DNA from 4 places in the Pseudomonas sp. RSB 5.4 genome. Region 2 is predicted to be linked to each of the others. Evidence: predicted binding sites of a transcription regulator. Region 2 holds the regulator's gene; each other region holds the start of a gene.
The links. The regulator FliA, encoded in region 2, starts transcription of late flagellar genes. The targets are predictions, from matches to a motif close to CTAAAGTTTNNNNNNNNNNNGCCGNTAA.

Region 1 (3,732 bases), 1.3 Mb from region 2:
GCGGATCGAGCCGCCAACCACTTCCCGCGCCTGCAGCGCTTCATCCCGCGCGGTTTGCGAGGCCAGCGCGGCGTTGCCGGCGTTCTGCGCGATTTCCTGCACGGTCAGGCCCATCTCATGCACCGCCGTGGCGACCATGTCGGTCATTTCCTGCTGGCGCCCTGAGCGTTCGGCGGTGTTCTCCACCACTATCGCCACTTGGCCGACCGCGGTGCGCAGGCGCTCGCTGGTGGTCAGCACTTCGCCGATCATCCCGCGCTGGCTGTCGAGAAAGCGGTTGAAGCCGCGCGAGAGATCGCCCAGTTCATCGGCGCGGCTGGAATCTAACCGATGGGTCAAATCTCCACCGCCGCTACCGATTGCTACCAGCGCGGCTGTTACCTGACGAATCGGTCGCACCAACCCTTGGGCCAGCCACACCACCAGCGCCAGGCACACCAGTGCCACCGCCAGACCGATGCCGCCGCTCATCCACATCGCCTTGCGGGCTTCGGCGTAGATCTGCGATTGCGGCACTTCGGCCACCAGCGTCCAGCCCAGATCGCGCAGCGGCAGGCTGAAGGCGAGGAAGTCTTCGCCATCGCGCCGGAAGGAACTGTTAGCGGCGACTTTTTGACCCATGACCGCTTGCGCCGCCGACGCACCGATCTGCTCCGTGAGGGTGCGCTTGCCACTGAACTGCGCCTCGGGATGGACCTGGATCAAACCGTCGGAACGCACGAGATAGACCTTGCCGCGCTCGCCAAAGCTGAAGTTGTGGATCAGCTCCGACAGCTCTTTCATGCTCAGACCCAGCCCCGCGACGCCGACCACTTTGCCGGCCTGCTCGACCTTCAAGTCGATGAACAGCGCCAATTCTCCGGTGGCGCCATCGTTGTCGATGTTCAGGGTGCGCGGCTGGTTGCTGTCGAGAAAGGCATAGAACCAGGCATCGGCCGGTTTGGCCCGGCTGAGGGTGCGATCCAGGCCTTTTTCGGTGATGTAGTGATTGGATTCGGTGCCGATGATCAACGCGGTGAAGGCTTTATGTTCGGCGCGGATGCCTTCCAGATACTGCGCGAAGGCCGCCGTTTTGCTGCTGTCTTCACCCGAGGCCAGCCAGTCGCGCACCATGCTGTTGCTGGCGATGTCTTTGGCGGCGGTCAGGGGCTGGACGAGGATGCGTTCGATGTCGTTGCGCGTCGCTTCGATGCTCGACGGCAGCGCTTGTTCGACCAGATAGCTCTGGGCGAGGCGGTTGACCACCAGGGTATAAATGCCAACCACGATCAGGATGCTGACCAGCAGGGCGGTGCCCATGCTGAGAATCAGCTGCCATTGAATACTGCGTCGCCACAACTGCATGGAGCACCCCCAAAGAATAAGTGGCCGAAACAATGCAACAGCCGTGCCGATTGTATACAACCCAATCGACAATCTATTCTTTGGTTGTGCGCAACCCCATCAGCCCTGATTGATGGTCTTGGCGATGGTTTCGACCGTGGCGCTGACTTGCTCTTGGTAACGGTCGAGTTCTTCCTGGTGCTGCTTCTTCATTTCGATCTGCTGCGAGCACAGGTTCATCGCGGCCAGCACCAGCAAGCGGTCACCGATCAGCGTCGGGTATTTGCGTTTGGTGTCGGCCAGTGCAGCCTTGAGCATCAGTGCGGCATCCAGCAGGGTCTGTTCTTCCCCGGCCGGTGCCTTGATCGAATAGTCCTCCCCGAGAATGGAGATGACTTTTACCCCTGCGGTGCCGTGGTTCATGCGCTGACAGGACCTGCGTTGACGCGATCAACCAAGGCCTGGATACGCGCTGCGGTGGCGCCGTGCTTCTCTTCCTGTTCCATCAGGCTCAGTTGCAGGCTTTCGTTTTCATCCTTGGCCTGGGCCAGTTCCGTGGACAGGGTCTGGTTGGTTTGCGTGAGGGTCTGGTTCTGTTGCACCAGGTCGCTGACGAGCTGTTCCAATTGGCTGAGGGATGCTTCCAACATTTTGATCTTCCAAGCGTTTTTCAAAGGGCGCGTACGATAAAGAAAAGTCACTGCGGATGCCAGGGTTATACCGGCGCAAGGCCTTGATTTTCCTGGTGGCCGACCGTTCTCGCGAGTTTAAAAGACTGTGATCTGCCGATCTGGTTCCTGCACTTCGTCGCTCAGCCCCATATGCGACAAATACGCACAGTGCCTCAAGACTTTAGTCGTATGACCGATAAGTCATCCATACAGCAGTCTCAGCCCGCATGGATGCGGCCCTTTTTGGTATCCGCGCCATGTCCCTTCGCAACATGAATATCGCCCCCCGGGCGTTCACCGGTTTCGCCCTGATCGGCGGCCTGATGCTGATTCTTGGTGTATTCGCCTTGAACCAGATGAGCAAAATCCGCGGCGCCGCCGAGGACATCACCAACAGCAGTGTGCCGAGCATCAAGAACCTCGACGAGTTCACCCAACTGACCTTGCGCCTGAGGGTGCTGTCCTACCGCTTGCTGGTCAACCGTGAGCCGGACGTGCAGCAGAAGACCATGGAACTGCTGGACACCCGCAACCAGCAGATCCGCGCCGCCCAATCGGCCTATGAACCGTTGATCAGCGGCCCGCAGGAACGCGCGGCCTACGATCAATATGTGCAGTTGCTGGGCCAGTACCGCCAGATCGAAGACCGGATGAAAACGCTGTCGCGCAACAATCAGGTGGACGAGTTGCGCAACCTGCTCAACACCGAGTTGCTGAACAACTCCGAAGCGATGAACACCGTGCTCAACCGCCTGATGCAGATCAACGGCGAGCAGATCAGCCAGACCAATCAAGAGGCGGTCGACCAGTATTCCTCGGCGTTCAATCTGGTGGTCACCCTGTTGGTCATCGCCACCGGTCTGACTTTCCTGTTCGCCTGGCTGCTGACCATCAGCATCACCAAGCCGATCTCCAAAGCGCTGGACGCGGCGGAAACCATCGCCGAAGGCAACCTGACCCAGCCGATCCACGTCGACGGCACCGACGAAGCCGGACGTCTGTTGGCCGCCATGGCCAAGATGCAATCGAAGTTGCGCGACACCTTGCAGCGCATCTCCGGCTCGGCCACGCAACTGGCTTCCGCCGCTGAAGAACTGAACAGTGTCACCGACGAAAGCGCCCGTGGCCTGACGCAGCAGAACAACGAAATCGAGCAGGCCGCCACCGCCGTCAACGAGATGACCAGCGCCGTGGAAGAAGTCGCGCGCAATGCGGTGAGCACTTCGGAAGCCTCGAAGAACGCCACCACCTCGGCCGGCGATGGCCGTGACCTGGTACAGGAAACCGTCAGCGCCATCGAACGCATGAGCGCCGATGTGCAGAGCACCGCGACCCTGATCGGCGATCTGGCGAATGAATCCCGCGACATCGGCAAGGTGCTGGATGTGATTCGTGGTCTGGCGGATCAGACCAACCTGCTGGCCCTGAACGCGGCGATTGAAGCGGCGCGTGCCGGTGAAGCCGGGCGTGGTTTTGCCGTGGTGGCGGACGAGGTTCGTGCCCTGGCACATCGCACCCAGCAGTCGACCAGCGAAATCGAACGCATGATCGGCAGCATCCAGAGTGGCACCGAACACGCCGTGGATTCGATGCGCAACAGCACCGAGCGCGCTGAATCGACGCTGAACATTGCCCGTGGTGCCGGGATGTCGCTGGACACCATCAACACCGCGATCGTCGAAATCAACGAGCGCAACCTGGTGATCGCCAGCGCCGCCGAAGAGCAGGCGCAAGTGGC
Region 2 (3,732 bases):
AGAAGCCATGGCTGACATGTTCGCTGATATCTACCACAGCCCGACCAAGCAGGTTGGCTGAGGTAATGAACAGTTTTTGTACCTACATCGATGGTCTGCCATGCATTGTTCCGGTTGAGAACGCGCAGCCAGTAATGTGGCCTCCGTCTATGCAAGACAAGGTAAAGAAATAACATGGGCAGCATGCATCCCGTACAGGTGATCGCGGTGACCGGCGGCAAAGGTGGCGTCGGCAAGACTAACGTGTCAGTGAACTTGTCTCTGGCGCTGGCAGAGCTTGGCCGTCGGGTCATGCTGCTGGACGCCGATCTGGGGCTGGCGAACGTCGACGTTCTGCTGGGACTGACCCCCAAACGCACTTTGGCCGATGTCATCGAAGGCCGCTGTGAGCTGCGCGACGTGCTGTTGCAGGGCCCCGGCGGGATCCGCATCGTGCCGGCCGCTTCCGGCACCCAGAGCATGGTGCACCTGAGCCCGGCACAACACGCCGGTCTGATTCAGGCCTTCAGCGACATCGGCGACAACCTCGATGTGCTGGTGATCGACACCGCTGCAGGTATTGGTGACTCGGTAGTCAGTTTTGTCCGCGCCGCGCAGGAAGTGTTGCTGGTGGTCTGCGACGAGCCGACCTCGATCACCGACGCCTACGCGCTGATCAAACTGCTCAACCGCGACTACGGCATGAACCGCTTCCGCGTGCTGGCCAACATGGCGCAGAGCCCGCAGGAAGGGCGCAACCTGTTCGCCAAGTTGACCAAGGTCACGGATCGCTTCCTCGACGTCGCCTTACAATACGTCGGCGCGGTGCCGTACGACGAAAGCGTGCGCAAGGCAGTGCAGAAGCAGCGAGCGGTCTATGAAGCCTTTCCGCGTTCCAAGTGCGCGCTGGCGTTCAAGGCGATCGCGCAGAAGGTCGATACCTGGCCGCTGCCTGCCAACCCGCGTGGCCACCTGGAGTTTTTCGTCGAGCGCCTCGTGCAGCAAACGGCAGGGCCTGTGCTATGACCGCCAGCGGTATGAACTACTACAAGAAGTCGGCACGTGACGCGCAGTACGAGTTGATCGAGCGTTACGCGCCACTGGTCAAGCGCATTGCCTATCACCTGCTGGCGCGCTTGCCGGCGAGTGTGCAGGTTGAAGACCTGATTCAGGCCGGGATGATCGGCCTGCTCGAAGTCTCGACCAAATACGACGCCAGCAAAGGCGCCAGTTTCGAAACGTACGCGGGCATCCGGATCCGCGGCGCGATGCTCGACGAAGTACGCAAAGGGGATTGGGCACCGCGCTCGGTTCACCGCAACACCCGTATGGTCAGTGACGCAATTCGGGCAATTGAAGCTAAAACCGGCCGTGACGCTAAAGATCACGAGGTTGCGGCCGAACTCCAATTGAGTCTCGACGATTACTACGGGATTTTGAATGACACCCTGGGCAGCCGGCTGTTCAGTTTCGACGACCTGTTGCAGGACGGCGAACACGAAGGGCTGCACGAGGATGGCGCCAGTGCTCATCTTGAGCCGTCACGCGATCTGGAAGATGAACGCTTCCAGGCGGCGCTGGCGGACGCGATTGCCAATTTGCCGGAGCGTGAGCGACTGGTGTTGGCGCTGTACTACGACGAAGAGCTGAACCTCAAGGAGATCGGTGAAGTCCTTGGCGTCAGTGAATCGCGGGTCAGCCAGTTACACAGCCAGTGCGCGGCCCGTTTGCGGGGGCGTTTGGGGGAGTGGCGAGCGCGCTGAAGGCAGTGTGGGGACACTGCGAACGAGGCTGGTGCGGTGATGAACGGCACCGGTCTTGCTCTGTTGTGCTCCAGACAGTCTTCGAGTGCTGCGCCGATTGATTGAAGTGGCGCGTCCAGGTGCTGGGCGCGTTTAAGACTGCTTGGAGGTCGAATTGAACAAAGACATGAAAATCCTCATCGTTGATGACTTCTCAACGATGCGGCGGATCATCAAGAACCTGCTGCGGGATCTTGGGTTCACCAACACCGTCGAGGCCGACGATGGCACTACCGCCATTCCGGTGCTCAACAGCGGCAGCATCGACTTTCTGGTAACGGACTGGAACATGCCGGGCATGACCGGTATCGACTTGCTGCGCCACGTGCGTGCCGATGAAAAACTCAAGCATCTGCCGGTGCTGATGGTGACCGCTGAAGCCAAGCGCGAGCAGATCATCGAGGCCGCTCAGGCCGGTGTGAACGGCTACGTGGTCAAACCTTTCACGGCTCAGGCGTTGAAAGACAAAATCGAGAAGATTTTCGAACGCATCGGCTGATGACGCGCGGGGGAGCTATGGAGCATAACGAATCTTCACAGGGCGATTTCGAGTCGACCCTGAAAAAACACGCGGTCGAACTGGTCGAGAGCCTTGAAAAAGGCAGGTTCGGCGACGCTGTGCAACTGATCCATGAGCTCAATCAGACCCGTGACCGCGGCCTGTATCAGGAAGTGGGCAAGCTCACACGCGAACTGCACAGTGCGATCGTCAATTTCCAGATCGATCCGCACATGCCGCAGGCCGAGGAAGTGTCGCAAATCACCGACGCCACCGAACGCCTGGGCTATGTGGTCAAGCTGACCGAAGCCGCGGCCAACCGCACCATGGATCTGGTGGAAAGCGCCACCCCGGTGGTCAATGGCCTGGCTGAAGAAGCCCAGGCCCTGAGCACCGATTGGGGCCGCTTCATGCGTCGCGAGGTCGGGGCTGAAGAGTTCCGCGAGCTGGCGCGCCGGGTCGACGGTTTTCTGTCACGCAGCAGCACGGACAACCGTGCGGTGTCGAGCAACCTCAACGACATCCTGCTGGCTCAGGATTACCAGGACCTCACCGGTCAAGTGATCAAGCGTGTGACCCAGCTGGTCACCGAAGTCGAAAGCAATTTGCTCAAACTCGTCCTCATGGCCAGTCAGGTTGACCGCTTTGCGGGCATCGAACACGACCGTGCCGCGATGCTTGCAGAAAAAGATCCACAAAAACATCTCTCGCAGGGTGAAGGTCCGCAGATTCATGCCGATAAACGAGAAGACGTTGTGTCCGGTCAGGACGATGTGGACGATTTGTTATCCAGCCTTGGATTTTGAGTTTAGGTTTTTAGACCTGTAGGAGCACCCCATTAATGAGCTTCGGCGCCGATGAAGAGATCCTTCAGGATTTCCTGGTTGAGGCCGGCGAGATTCTTGAGCAACTGTCCGAGCAACTGGTCGAGCTGGAAAGCCGCCCGGATGACGCAGATCTGCTCAACGCAATTTTTCGCGGTTTCCACACTGTAAAAGGGGGCGCCGGCTTCCTTCAGCTCAATGAGCTGGTGGAGTGCTGTCACATCGCCGAAAACGTGTTCGACATCCTGCGCAAGGGTGAGCGTCGCGTTGATGCAGAACTGATGGACGTGGTGCTTGAAGCACTGGACGCGGTGAACAGCATGTTCAGCGAAGTCCGTGAGCGTGCACCGATCACTGCTGCAACCCCGGAACTGCTGGCTGCGCTGGCGCGTCTGGCCGAACCGCAATCGGCGGACGAAGCCCCGGCTTCGCCAGTGGCCGAGATGATCGAAGAGCTGGTCGTCGAAGGCGATTCCGGCGACATCACCGATAACGAATTTGAACAGCTGCTGGATTCGCTGAACGCCGTCAAGGCTGAAGCCGAAGCCCCGGCCGCTGCTGCACCTGCGCCAACTGCCGATACGGCAGCGAGCGATGAAATTACCGACGCTGAATTCGAGTCGTTGCT
Region 3 (3,732 bases), 410 kb from region 2:
ACATTTCAGTTCAGCCGCTCGCTTTGACACCGCCGCCACTCTGCGGCACAGTGCGCGCCCTTCTAATAAGACCCTCTTTGCAAATCCGCCGGTCAAGCGTTGGCGGACTCATCCTGTCTGGCGGTGATGATTTCATCGCAGTGTTTTTGAGGTAGTGAAATGAATGCAGTGATTGCTGCGGTCGGCGTCATGCTGATCCTCAGCCTGTCCCGCGTGCACGTGGTGATCGCCCTGATCGTCGGTGCGCTGGTCGGTGGCCTGACCGGTGGTCTGGGCATCGACGCCACGCTCAAGGCGTTCAACAGCGGCCTGGGTGGCGGGGCGACGGTAGCATTGTCCTACGCGTTGCTCGGCGCTTTTGCCGTGGCGATTGCCAAGTCCGGACTGGCCCATGCGCTGGCCGACAAGGCCCTGGCGATGGTCGACCGCCAACACTCGACCGGCGGCGGCAGCGTCAAGTGGCTGCTGATCGGCCTGCTGTGGGTGGTGGCGATTGCCTCGCAGAACATCCTGCCGATCCACATTGCGTTCATCCCGCTGCTGGTGCCGCCGCTGCTCTATGTACTGACCAAGTTGCAGCTGGATCGCCGGCTCATCGCCTGCGTCATGACCTTCGGCCTGATCACCCCGTACATGGTGTTCCCGGTGGGTTTCGGCAACATCTTCCTCAACCAGATCCTGCTGGCCAACGTCAGCAAGGCCGGGGTCGATATCAGCCAGATCAACGTCATGCACGCCATGGCGATTCCGGCCCTGGGCATGGTCTTCGGCCTGTTGATGGCGGTGTTTTTCAGCTATCGGAAAAAGCGCGTTTACGATCTGGAGAAGATCGAGCAGGTCGAGCAAGTCAGCGTCGCCTACAACCCGAAGACCATTGGCATTGCCGGTCTGGCAATCGCCGCCGCGTTCATCATTCAGTTGCTGCTGGATTCGATGATTATCGGCGCACTGGCCGGGTTCCTGATCTTCTCGGCCTCGGGCATCGTCAAGTGGCGCGAGACCGATGACCTGTTTACCGAAGGCATGAAAATGATGGCGATGATCGGCTTCATCATGATCTCTGCCTCGGGTTTCGCCGAAGTGCTCAAGGCTACCGGCGAAGTGCGCTCGCTGGTCGAAAGTGCGGCGGCGTGGATCGATCACAGTCAGGCGATCGGCGCGCTGTTGATGCTGCTGGTGGGCCTGATGGTAACCATCGGTATCGGCTCGTCGTTCTCCACGGTGCCGATTCTGGCGGCGATTTTCGTGCCGCTGTGCGTGCAGTTGGGCTTCAGCCCGATGGCCATCGTGTGCATCGTCGGCACCGCCGGGGCGCTGGGCGACACCGGCTCGCCGGCCTCGGACTCGACACTGGGCCCGACCTCCGGGCTGAACGTCGATGGCCAGCATCACCACATCTGGGACACCGTGGTCCCGACCTTCCTGCACTACAACCTGCCGCTGCTGGCGTTTGGCTGGGTGGCCGCGATGGTGTTGTAAACGCTGAAACCTGTGGGAGCGGGCTTGCTCGCGAATGCGGTGTATCAGAAACATAAATGTTGACTGACACGACGCCTTCGCGAGCAAGCCCGCTCCCACAGGGGAATGCGGTGAATCCCCCGCTCAACTTTTGCTTGCGCGTGCCGTTAACGCCTTTAACCACGCCAATAAAACCAAAAGAGTGAGCCCCCCCATGCGCTTGAGTCTCAAGGCCAAAGTCCTGTCCCTTGCCGTCCTGCCGGTGCTGCTCTTTGCGCTGGTCATCAGCCTGACCACGCTGTTCATTCTCCAGCAACAGGCGCACACCGAAGTCGAACAGACCCGCGAGCGCCTGCTGGCCGACGCCAAGGCCACGCTGCAAAGTTACGTCGCCGTGGCGATGACCACGATCAAGCCGCTGTACGACGCTGCCGCCCCCGGTGACAACGCGGCGCGGGCGCAGGCGATCAAGCTGCTGTCGGGCATCCGCTACGGCAAGGACGGCTACTTCTTCGGCTACGACTCCGAGACCGTGCGCCTGTTCAAGGCCAACGATCCCGAAGGCGTGGGCAAAAGTTTCAAGGACAACCGTGACCCGAACGGCGTCTACGTCAACCTCGGCCTGGTGAAAGTGGCGAAGGACGGCACCCACTATCTGCAATACAGCTCGCCACTGCCGGGCAATGCCAACGTGCTGGTGCCGAAACTCGGTTACACCGAGTACCTGGCGAAATGGGACATGGCGGTCGGTACCTCGGTCAACCTCGACGGCATCGAAGCGCAAGTCGCGGTGGTGCAGGCGCAAGTGCAGGAGCGCATGGAAGGGGTGATCCTCAGCATCGTTGGTGTGGCGCTGGTGGTGCTGTTGGTGATTGCCATCGCGGGGATGCTGCTGGCCAACACCATTCTGCGCCCGCTGAACCTGATGAAAGCCAACCTCGACGACATCGCGGCGGGCGAGGGCGATCTGACCCGTCGGCTGAACATCACCAGCCAGGACGAACTCGGCGAACTGGCTGGCTCGTTCAACCGTTTCGTCGACAAGATCCACGGTCTGGTGCGGCAGATCACCGAGATGACCACGCAACTGACCGGCCTGGTGACCCAGGTTTCCGATCAGGCTCAGCGTTCCGATCAGGCGATGGAGCGTCAGCGCCACGAGACCGATCAGGTCGCCACGGCGATCAACGAGATGTCCGCCGCTGCTCAGGAAGTTGCCAAGAGCGCGCAGAACGCCGCCGTCGCCGCGCAGCAGACCGATGAAGAAGGCCAGAGCGCCAAACGCGTGGTGGCTGGCAGCATCAAACAGATTCATGCGCTGGTGGATGACATTCGCAGCAGCGGCGTGTCGCTCGACAGCCTGCAGCAGGACGTGTCGTCGATTGTCGGCGTGCTCGGGGTGATCCGCTCGATTGCCGAGCAGACCAACCTGCTGGCCCTGAACGCGGCGATTGAAGCGGCGCGCGCCGGGGAGGCCGGGCGTGGCTTTGCGGTGGTGGCGGACGAAGTGCGAGCACTGGCCAGCCGCACGCAGATCAGCACCCAGGAAATTCAGGGCATGATCGATCGCCTGCAGGCCGGCACGCAGTCGGCAGTCGAGGCGATGCGCCGTTCCAGTGAAGCGGGCGATGGCACCTCGGCGCAGGCCAATCAGGCCGGGGCGTCGCTGGACGCCATGGCTGACCTGATCGCGACCATCAACTCGATGAACGCGCAGATCGCCAGCGCAGCCGAGGAACAAACCGCGGTGGCCGAAGAGATCAACCGCAGCGTGCATCAGATCGCGGTGGCGGTGGACAGCGTGGCGGATGAGACCCAGTTGGGCGCGCAGACTTCGCGCAGCCTGGCCGAACTTGGCCGGCGATTGGGCAAACTGGTGGGCCAGTTCCGTATTTAAGGTTGCTGCAAAAACTTTGTGGGAGCGGGCTTGCTCGCGAAGGCGTCGTGTCAGATACAGAATCGTTGACTGACACGACGCCTTCGCGAGCAAGCCCGCTCCCACATTGGGTTTTGTGCAAGGCTCATGGTCTGTCCCAGTAGGGCACTTCGCCGAAGCACTCGACGAAGAAATCAATCACCGTCCGCACCTTGACCGACAGCCGCCGACTCCCCGGCCACAGCACCGCGATCTGCTGCGGTTCGAGGCTGTTCGACACCTGATGGTCCCCCAGCACCGGTACCAGCCTGCCTTCGCGCACCGCTTCACCAATCAGCCATGACGGAAACATCACCAACCCGAGGCCTTGCTCGGCCGCTTGGGTGAGGGTGTCGGCG
Region 4 (3,732 bases), 1.4 Mb from region 2:
CTTGCTGCGCCGAATCCTGAGTGCGGTGTGCGAGGTTGCGCACCTCGTCAGCGACCACGGCGAAACCTCGGCCAGCCTCACCGGCGCGGGCCGCCTCGATCGCGGCGTTGAGCGCCAGCAGGTTGGTCTGTTGCGAGATGCTGGTGATCACTTCCAGAATCTGCCCGATGTTCACCGTGTTGCTGTTGAGGGTTTCGATGTTGCCGCAGGAGTCGCTGATTTTTGCCGACAGCTGCTGCATGGCCTGAATGGTTTTATCCACAACCTGCTGGCCGTCGACCGCCAGGCTGCGCGCGTCGCTCGAATGCTGCGAGGCGAGGGCGGCGTTCTGGGCGATTTCCTGAGCGGCGGCGCCGAGCTGGTTGATCGCCGCGGCCACGCTGTTGGTGCGGGTCGCTTGCTGATCGGAGTTGTACATCGACGAGTTCGACGCGGCGACCACGCGCAGGGCGACTTCGTTGACTTGGCCGGTGGCCGAGGACACTTCGCGGATCGAGGTGTGAATACGCTCGACGAAGCGGTTGAACGACAGGCCCAGCGCGCCGAACTCGTCGTGGCCGTGGATCACCAGGCGCTTGGTCAGGTCGCCTTCGCCTTCGGCGATGTCATGCATGGCGCGACCCATGGTCAGCAGCGGCTGCATCAGCACGCGAATCAGCATGCCGAGCAGGGCGATGATGATCACCACCGCGATCGCCATGGCGATCAGCGCCGAGGTGCGGAATTCGCTGAGCATCGAGAACGCGGTGTCTTTGTCCAGCACCAGCGCCACGTACCAGTCAGCCGATGGCACGCCGTTGACGCGGGTGAACGAGATCAGTTGGGTCTTGCCGTCGAATTCGACTTCTTTCAGGCCCGGGCTGACTTTCGGTGCGCCGTTTGGATAAGCCTCGGCGAGGGTTTTCAGAACCAGTTTGCTGTCCGGGTGAATCAGGATCTTGCCATCGGCGCTGACGATGAACGCATGGCCGTGGCCACCAAAGTTGAGCGAGTTGATGATCGCGCTGACGCTGGTCAGGTCGATGTCGGCGCCGGCCACACCGATTATCTGGCCCTGGCGCTGCACCGGGGTGGCGACGGTGATCACCAGTTTGCCCGACGACGCGGCGATGTAGGGTTCGGTGACGATGGTCTGCTGCGCGCTGTTGGCCGCCTTGTACCAGCCACGGGCGCGCGGGTCATAGTCCGGCGCGCGGTTGCCGGCGGGTACCGAGAACATCACGCCGTCAGCGCCGCCGAAGTAGCTGAGCTGGAAATTGCCGGTGTAGGCGGGCAGGTCGATGATGCGTTTGAGGCTGGCCGGGGCGCTGCCGTCGGCGGCGACCTGTTGCGACAGCGATTGCAGCAACTGGATACGGCTTTCCAGCCAGGTCTGGATGTTGCTGGTGGTCAGGCTGCCCAGTTCCTGCATCGAGGCTTCGGTGCTGCTGCTCAGGGCTTCGCGTTGTCGATAGTCGTTGAACAAAATGAAACAGGCGAATGCAACGGCCACCACGAGGGCGGCAGCCAGCAAGATCTTGTGGCTGAATTTCATGTTTCTGGTCATCGAATGAACTACCGCGAAGGGGCTGGTCGAGAAAGGGCGGCAATTTGCCACACTCGGGGGCTTTGCGCTGCTCTTATTTCGGCCTCGGCGCGCCAAAGATTAGGGGGCTTTTGTGAAAAGCGACGAAATGCTCAGAAGCCCTGCAAAGTGTCTGATTTATCGGCAAAAGCCAGACGAGCGGAGCAATAAATAGCCATTTCTGAAGGGAACCAGATGAGGGTTTTCTCTTCTAAGCTTCTGGTTGGCCCCATGCCATCCCCCTTCCGCTCCAGGAGTTACTTCATGTCGCTGCGATCTATCGCCCTTCTGACCTTTTGCGTGCTGCTCGCCGCATGCAGCAAGGTCAATCAGGAAAACTACTCGAAACTGTCGGCCGGCATGGCCAAGGCCGAAGTCGAGACGTTGCTCGGCAAACCTACCGACTGCTCGGGCGCGCTCGGCATGTCCAGTTGCACCTGGGGCGACAAGAACAGCTTTATCAGCGTGCAGTACGCCGGTGACAAAGTGCTGATGTTTTCCGGCCAAGGCCTGAAGTAAACCGGGGCTGTGCGCCCACGGGAGAAAAACAATGAAGCGGTTATTGCTTGTCCTTTTTGCCGGCCTGGTACTGGCCGGCTGCGCCACGCACGGTGAAGATCCGCTGGCGCCCAAGACGGCCCACGAGGTCAACCTCAAGCGTTACCAGGGTACCTGGTACGAACTGGCGCGGATGCCGATGTACTTTCAGCGCAACTGTGCGCAATCCGAGGCCCATTACACGCTCGAGACCAACGGCAACGTCGATGTGCTCAACCGTTGCCTGACGGCCGACTGGCAGTGGGAAGAGGTCAAGGGCACGGCTTACCCACAGGTGCCGGGCAAGACCGACAAGTTGTGGGTCGAGTTCGATACCTGGTTCTCGCGGCTGATTCCGGGTGTGGCGAAGGGGCAATACTGGGTGTTGTACGTCAGCGATGACTACAAGACCGCCATCGTTGGCGATCCGAGTCGCAAGTACATGTGGCTGCTGTCGCGCACGCCAACCGTCAACGCTGAAGTGCGTGAAGAGTTGCTGAGCAAGGCGCGGCAGCAGGGTTACGACACCACGCGCCTGATCTGGCGGGCGTCGGATCGACAGATGGCCAAAACCTCGAATTAAGCATCACCGAAGATCAAATGTGGGAGCGGGCTTGCTCGCGAAGAGGGTGTGTCAGTTAACGAAAATGTTGCTGATACACCGCTTTCGCGAGCAAGCCCGGTCCCACATTTTTGTTTTGTGTCAGCCCAAAAGTTCGCGCAGAACCTGGGTGAAGGCTCTGGCACTTTCCTCTTCGCCGGCATGCCGTCCGTCGCGCACCACCCATTGGCCGTTGACCAGCACGTCGCGCACCTGACGATCGCCACCGGCAAACAACCAGCGATTCAAGATCCCGTCACCACTGGCCGTGGCCAGATACGGGTCATTGCCGTCGAGCACGATCCAGTCCGCACGCTTGCCGACTTCCAGCGCACCGATCGGCTGTCCCAATGCCTGGGCGCCGCCATCCAGTGCCGCGTCATATAGCGTGCGCCCGACCATCGGCTGATCCGCGCCATACAAACGGTTACGCCGCTGGTCGCGCAGCCGCTGGCCGTATTCCAGCCAGCGCAACTCTTCGACCACGCTGAGCGACACATGGCTATCGGAGCCGATGCCCATGCGGCCGCCCTGAGCGAGGAAATCCACCGCCGGGAAAATCCCGTCGCCGAGGTTGGCTTCGGTGGTCAGGCACAGGCCGGCGATGGCGCGACTCTTGGCCATCAGCGTGACTTCTTCCGGGTTGGCGTGAGTCGCGTGGACCAGACACCAGCGCTGATCGACTTCGGTGTTTTCGTACAGCCACTGCAATGGACGGCGGCCGCTCCAGCTCAGGCAATCATCGACTTCCTTCTGCTGTTCGGCGATGTGGATATGCACCGGGCATTGCTTGTCGCTGGCGGCCAATACTTCGCTGATCTGCTGCGGGGTGACCGCGCGCAACGAGTGGAAGCACAGACCCAGCGATTGGGCTTTTTGCTGCGCCAGCAGGGGTTGCAGGCGTGCTTGCAGCTTCAGATAGTTTTCGCTGCTGTTGATGAAGCGGCGCTGGCCATCGTTCGGCATCTGACCGCCGAAACCCGAGTGGCTATAGAGCACCGGCAGCAGGGTCAGGCCGATGCCGCTGTCG

Region 1: the regulator FliA is predicted to act here: its motif matches at 2,167-2,194, upstream of V9L13_RS23010 (methyl-accepting chemotaxis protein).
Region 3: the regulator FliA is predicted to act here: its motif matches at 1,602-1,629, upstream of V9L13_RS02260 (methyl-accepting chemotaxis protein).
Region 4: the regulator FliA is predicted to act here: its motif matches at 1,622-1,649, upstream of V9L13_RS22560 (methyl-accepting chemotaxis protein).

The regions. Positions count from the first base shown of each region.
Region 1 is NZ_CP146986.1:5,085,363-5,089,094, reverse strand. Features, by position in the region: gene V9L13_RS23025 (methyl-accepting chemotaxis protein) at 1-1,344, opposite strand, end outside; gene V9L13_RS23020 (cell division protein ZapA) at 1,444-1,746, opposite strand; gene V9L13_RS23015 (hypothetical protein) at 1,743-1,973, opposite strand; gene V9L13_RS23010 (methyl-accepting chemotaxis protein) at 2,252-3,732, shown strand, end outside.
Region 2 is NZ_CP146986.1:121,380-125,111, forward strand. Features, by position in the region: gene flhF (flagellar biosynthesis protein FlhF) at 1-61, shown strand, start outside; gene fleN (flagellar synthesis regulator FleN) at 175-1,005, shown strand; gene fliA (RNA polymerase sigma factor FliA) at 1,002-1,742, shown strand; gene V9L13_RS00535 (chemotaxis response regulator CheY) at 1,909-2,280, shown strand; gene V9L13_RS00540 (protein phosphatase CheZ) at 2,298-3,086, shown strand; gene V9L13_RS00545 (chemotaxis protein CheA) at 3,122-3,732, shown strand, end outside.
Region 3 is NZ_CP146986.1:532,719-536,450, forward strand. Features, by position in the region: gene V9L13_RS02255 (Na+/H+ antiporter NhaC family protein) at 160-1,479, shown strand; gene V9L13_RS02260 (methyl-accepting chemotaxis protein) at 1,673-3,355, shown strand; gene V9L13_RS02265 (LysR family transcriptional regulator) at 3,480-3,732, opposite strand, start outside.
Region 4 is NZ_CP146986.1:4,981,862-4,985,593, forward strand. Features, by position in the region: gene V9L13_RS22560 (methyl-accepting chemotaxis protein) at 1-1,546, opposite strand, end outside; gene V9L13_RS22565 (hypothetical protein) at 1,829-2,083, shown strand; gene V9L13_RS22570 (lipocalin family protein) at 2,115-2,684, shown strand; gene V9L13_RS22575 (formimidoylglutamate deiminase) at 2,805-3,732, opposite strand, start outside.